Regions from separate parts of the Ureibacillus sp. FSL K6-3587 genome, predicted to be linked through region 2. Evidence: riboswitches for the same ligand, from Rfam matches in the RefSeq annotation. Region 2 holds a riboswitch; the other holds the start of a gene.
What was found. A riboswitch is a leader RNA that binds a small molecule or an ion and turns the genes downstream of it on or off. The one in region 2 is predicted to bind preQ1.
Positions count from the first base shown of each region.

Region 1: linked by a shared signal. The riboswitch ahead of queC (7-cyano-7-deazaguanine synthase QueC) and the one ahead of NSS77_RS03375 (QueT transporter family protein) in region 2 are both predicted to bind preQ1.

Region 1 is NZ_CP151969.1:1,949,844-1,952,994, forward strand. Features, by position in the region: partial or broken gene NSS77_RS09625 (dihydrofolate reductase family protein) at 1-343, shown strand, start outside; gene NSS77_RS09630 (DUF5412 domain-containing protein) at 407-799, shown strand; PreQ1 riboswitch class I at 1,141-1,186, shown strand; gene queF (preQ(1) synthase) at 1,267-1,767, shown strand; PreQ1 riboswitch class I at 1,773-1,816, shown strand; gene queC (7-cyano-7-deazaguanine synthase QueC) at 1,872-2,540, shown strand; gene queD (6-carboxytetrahydropterin synthase QueD) at 2,533-3,003, shown strand; gene queE (7-carboxy-7-deazaguanine synthase QueE) at 2,996-3,151, shown strand, end outside.
Region 2 is NZ_CP151969.1:691,282-694,432, reverse strand. Features, by position in the region: gene trpD (anthranilate phosphoribosyltransferase) at 1-459, opposite strand, end outside; T-box leader at 549-779, opposite strand; gene NSS77_RS03375 (QueT transporter family protein) at 974-1,462, opposite strand; PreQ1 riboswitch class I at 1,470-1,513, opposite strand; gene NSS77_RS03370 (ABC transporter substrate-binding protein) at 1,875-2,894, shown strand; gene NSS77_RS03365 (ABC transporter permease) at 2,928-3,151, shown strand, end outside.

The sequences.
Region 1 (3,151 bases), 1.3 Mb from region 2:
AATAATTGATAGCAAAAGGAAGTACGTTTTTTCAAGGACACAGCAAAATACAGAAGGAAAAGCCATTTATATCAATGACAATATTCTTGAGGAGGTCCATAAAATAAAAAGCCAACCGGGAAAAGACATTTGGCTTTATGGAGGAGCAGGTTTGATTACAACATTTGTCAATCATAATCTGGTTGATGAATATCGGTTATCGGTCCATCCAATCATTTTGGGGCAAGGAAAGCCGCTATTTATCGATATTCAACAGAGAGTGGGATTGAAATTGATGGAAACAAAGACTTTTCCATCGGGAGTGGTTCAGTTGATCTATCATAAGATTGATTCAAATGGTTAGCAAACGCGAAACCTTTTCATATAAAAATCCGTTTTCATTGAAAAAACTTATGGGGGAAGGATCTTGGAAATTGACGTGAAAACAAAGGCGATGAAAAAGGTGATGACAGTCCTCCTCATCTGGTTTCTTTTATTTGCGGTTATTCTCAGCTATGGAATCTATTGGCTGTTCTTTGATTGGAGCCGCTTCAAGGATGAATTGATTGCCCAATCCACTTCCCCAAACGGAACCTATACAATTAACGCTTACTTATCCAATGGTGGCGCAACACTATCCCATTCGGTGTTAGGGGAATTGGTTTTCAACGAAAAAAATGAGAAACCAAAGAAAATTTATTGGGAATATAAAATCGATTATGCCATCATCGAATGGCTGGATGATGACACAGTGGTGATCAATGGGGTTCAGCTTGAGTTGCCAAAGGAAACTTATGATTATCGCAGGGGGATAAAATAATTTTCGCTTTCTTAATATATTTTTTGATTAGAAATAGAAGGTAGAATAATGAAATGAGTAATGGGGATGCTTACGCGGGAATTGGATACGGGCAATCCATACGGTCAGGGATGACAGGACGATACCCGGCGAAAAGCGTTTCGGGAAAACGAGAAAATGACAAGCTCAAAAACCATTCATATATGTTACTCATGATCACCCTTATCTTTTTCTTAGTCCAGTCTCAGGTGCACGCTTGTGAACCTGTGTGTTTTTTTTTGCCTAAAATCCCATTTCCTTTGGCCAAAAATCAAGTTGACTCATCCCGGAAACTTCTATACTATTAAAATGGCCCGACTAGCACGGGAGAGGTTCATAGCTTAACCCTCTATAAAAAACTATGAAACAATAATTTCATCAGTTTTATAGAATTATTGGGTGCACCTCTCTTGAAAATGTTGGGAAACATTTTGCAAGGAGGTTTTTTTATGTCCAGTCGAAAATTGGAAGATGGTTTGCAGGATTTAACGCTATTGGGGAATCAGAAAACAGCGTATCCAACCCAATATGCGCCGGAAGTGTTGGAAGCGGTGGACAATCTTCATTCCAACCGGGACTATTTTGTGAAGTTCAATTGCCCTGAATTCACCAGCCTTTGTCCGCTCACCCAGCAGCCGGACTTTGCAACCATCTATATTTCTTATATTCCAGATAAAAAGCTGGTCGAAAGCAAATCCCTCAAATTATATTTATTCAGTTTCCGCAACCATGGGGATTTCCATGAAGACTGCGTGAATATCATTATGAACGATTTAATTAAATTGCTGGATCCAAGATATATTGAAGTGTGGGGCAAATTCACGCCGCGCGGGGGCATTTCCATCGACCCGTACTGCAACTACGGCAGACCCGGCACGAAATATGAAGAAATGGCCAACTACCGTTTGATGAACCACGATTTATATCCGGAAAAAGTGGATAATCGATAAATTGAATAACAGAGGTTCTTAGCTACCCTCTATAAAAAACTAAGAAGAAAACAGCATTTCCTTCTTAGGATGCTGTTTTTTCTTATATAAAGGAGTGTTTATGAATGAAAAATGAAAAAGCGATTGTTGTATTCAGCGGTGGACAAGACAGCACGACTTGCCTGTTTTGGGCAATGGAACAATTTGGGGAAGTGGAAGCGGTCACCTTTGATTATGGCCAGAGACATCGATTGGAGATCGAGTGCGCAAAGGAAATCGCAAAAGAACTCGGGGTAAAGCACCACATCCTGGATATGTCGCTGTTGAATCAACTGGCGCCGAATGCGTTGACGCGGGAAGATATACAAGTGGAAGAGGGGGAGGATGGCGGGCTTCCGAACACTTTTGTGCCAGGACGCAATCTGCTGTTCCTTTCTTTTGCAGGAGTTGTGGCAAGCCAAGTGGGGGCGAAACATATTGTCACAGGTGTTTGCCAAACGGATTTTAGCGGCTATCCGGATTGCCGGGACATTTTTATCAAATCATTGAATGTCACGTTGAATTTGGCCATGGATGATACATTTGTGATTCATACGCCGCTTATGTGGCTGACGAAAGCCCAAACTTGGGAGCTTGCCGACAAATTGGGCGCGCTTGATTTTGTGCGCAATAAAACTTTGACTTGCTATAACGGCATAAAAGCGGACGGTTGCGGGGAATGCCCTGCATGCAAGTTGAGAAGAAGAGGGCTTGAGGAATATTTGCGTTCCAGAAAGGGGTCTATCCATGCTTGAATTTCGGATTGTCGATAAGCTGCAAAAGCTGGGGGAAGATATCCAGCGGGATCAATTGAAATATCATTCCAAACGGGTGCTTGTATCGAAAGAGTTTACTTTTGATGCCGCCCATCATTTGCATGCCTATGAAGGGAAATGCAAAAATCTCCACGGCCATACGTACAAAGTGGTAATGGGCGTCAGCGGCTATCCGGACGATCGGGGACTGGTCATTGATTTTGCCGATCTCAAAGAAATTTGGAAGGAAAAAATAGAAATCTATTTGGACCACCGCTATTTAAATGAAACGTTGCCGCCGATGAATACAACGGCTGAAAATATGGTCGTCTGGATTTACGAGAAGTTGGCGGAAGCATTGGCGGAAAGAAGCATAGATGGTGCGCGGGTGGAATTCATCCGGCTTTATGAAACGCCGACAAGCTATGCGGAAGCAAGACGGGAGTGGATGGAAGGTGAGTAAAATCCCCGTCATCGAGATATTTGGACCCACCATTCAAGGGGAAGGCATGGTCATCGGGCAAAAGACGATGTTTGTCCGCACGGCTGGCTGTGACTATTCCTGTTCCTGGTGCGATTCCGCCTTTACTTGGGATGGCAGCGGCAAAAGT
Region 2 (3,151 bases):
GGCGTAAAGAAAAACGATGCCTTCCCGCTTCAACAATTGGACGGATTCTTCGACTGTAAAATCTGTATGGATGCCCAATGCCTGAAGAACATCGGCGCTGCCGGAAGAGCTGGAAATTTTACGGTTGCCGTGTTTTGCCACTTTCACGCCGCTGCTTGCCAACACAAAAGCGGAAGTGGTGCTGATGTTGAAAGTTTGCAGACCATCGCCGCCGGTACCGCAATTGTCTATATAAGTCCCTTCCGGAACAGGAATTTTGATTGCATTGGATCTCATCACGATGGAAAGGGCGGCAACTTCTTCGGCTGTTTCTCCTTTTTCGCGGAGGGCCAGCAAAAATTCCGCAATGGCTTCTTTTGGCGTTTCGTCGTCAAAGATGATTTCCACCGCTTGAATCATTTCATCGTAGGGCAAATTTTCCTTTTGCTGAACTCGTTTTGTAAAAGCTTGAATGTTCATTCTATCATCCTCCAAATTTGATAAATTTGAAGTTTAGATAGAATAGCCGCAATAAAAAAACCTCTGCAAACGGGCGTGAAATCCCATTTGCAGAGGACGACCGTGCTGCCGCGTTGCCACCTCTGTTGAAGTAACGACTACTTCCACCTCAGTGTGCCCAGCTGTGTGGGGCACTTCCCGATAACGAGGGAAAGACGTCAACCACTTGCGCAGTTGCTCTCGTAAGGCCCATTCACGAATGGCATGCGCCAGTTTTCACCGTCCACTGGCTCTCTTAAGCGATGCACAGTTCGTTACTTTTCCTTACTCATCAATTTTGGCTCGGCTATTCTCTACTAAACTCAGGCTCAACTCAACTCGTTGCGGTGCTGTGCTTCCACAGCCTTTCTCCGCCACGAACAATTTAATTGATGACTATTTTATTCAGAAATTGTATGAATGTCAATAATATTCACGCAATTTCATGAAAAAGAAACACAAAACCCGGGGCATTTCCCTGCACCCCGGGTTGATATCACTTATCGATCAGATGTTTGAAATCCAATCGTTTGTCCAGCAATTTCATGATTGGTATGCCAATTAACAATACAACTGCCTCCCCGACGGCTGTAGTCAGCCATGAAAGCCAGAACGGTAACTCCAACGCCAATTTCAATTCCAAGGCGATGATCCACATCATGAAGGTGAAGACAAATGAGTTGATCAACATGCGGACAACGACGTTTTTCACAAATTTGCCCACGATGATCAAAATCGTCAAACAAATAACGGAGTGGGCCACCCCGAACACCAAATCAAACCAGCCAAGGGGTGAAAACAGATTTGAGATGAACACCCCCAAAACAACCCCTAACATATAGCGGGGGTTGAAAGCGATCAAATGGTTGAAGATTTCGGCTATGCGAAATTGGATATCGCCGAAGCTCAAAAAAGACAGCGTATAGGTTACGGCAATATAAAGTGCGGCAATAATCGCGGTTACTGCCATGAATTTTGGTTTCATTATTTTTCACTCCTTAGTTTTTTATCGTGGGATTTCGCGAACCACGGTGTGTTGAACACACAAAAAAATATTATATTACATTCGGGAGAAAGAAGCAAATTGAGTGTTGGAATGATTTACCTTATATATAGGTGCTTTTTATCATAAAAAAATTTTACGGTTATTTCACAAAATATTCATTATTTTTATATAACATTTTCTCTGGAAAACCCACGTAATTTACTGGTTTAAAGCGTTAAATTGTTATTATTGAAAGAATAAAATGAATATTTTTGAATTCAGAACATTCCTAATGTTATTGACTGTTCTTTTATGAAAATGTAATATAACGTTAAACTTCGCTTTATTCGAATAAAGCGAAAATTTATGTTAGAAATAGTCAGAAATTTTAAAGAATATCGGGGGGAATTTGATGAAAAGTAGTATGAAAAAACTATCATTTTTATTGTTTGGTTTATTATTGCTTCTAGCTGCTTGCGGCGGCGGTAATGACAATACATCTGACTCGGGTGACAGCAAAGATAAAGAAGCGACGGAAGAAACAAAAACTTACAAGATTGGTGTTACACAAATCGTTGAACACCCATCTTTGAACGCGGCATACCAAGGATTCCAGGATGCGTTGAAAGATGCGGGACTAAAAGTTGAATATGATTATCAAATTGCGCAAAACGATAACAGTTTGAATACACAAATTGCACAAAATCTAGCAAATGCGGGAGTAGATTTGATTTTTGCGAACTCCACTCCATCTGCACAAGCTGCGAAAAACGTAACATCCGATATTCCAATCGTGTTTACGTCCGTAACAGATCCGGTTGCAGCTCAATTGATCGATTCCATCGAATCTCCTGGCGCTAACGTGACTGGTACAATCGACTTGCATCCAGATGCAATCAAAACAACGGTGGAATTCATGAAAAATGAATTGGGCGTTGAAAAAGTGGGTATGGTTTACAACGCCGGTGAACAAAACTCCGTGGCACAAGTGAACCAAGTGAAAGAAATTGCGGAATCATTGGGAATGAAAGTTGAATCCGCAACAGTGGCACAAAGTTCAGAAATCAAGCAGGCAGCGGAATCTTTGATTGGCAAAGTGGATGCCTTCTATATCATCACAGACAACACAGTGGTATCCGCTCTTGAATCTGTAATTCAAGTAGCAGACAGCAACAAATTGCCGCTTGTTGTCGGAGAATTTGACTCTGTAAGACGCGGCGGATTGTTGGCATTTGGCTTTGAATACTACGATATCGGTTACCAAGCTGGCGAAATGGCTGTGAAAATCTTGAAAGGTGAAGCGACACCGGCAGATATTCCTGCAGAATATCCAGCGACATTGAAATTGGTAATGAATAAAGATGCTGTTGAAAAACTTGGCCTTGAAGTGAAAGAAGAGTGGAAAGCAGAGCTTGTAGAAACAGAAAAATAATGAATTTCGACATGTTAGGAGAGATGATTCAATATGTTTGCAGCAATGTTCGGTTCAGTTGAGCAAGGAATCATCTACGCGATTATGGCACTCGGAGTGTATCTAACATTCCGAGTGTTAGATTTTCCGGACTTAACGGTAGATGGTAGTTTTGTAACGGGTGCGGCCACGGCTGCGACGATGATCGTGCTGGGGTATCATCCCATTTTGGCTACGCTCGCTGCAATTGTTGTAGGATTTATAGCAGGATGCATCAC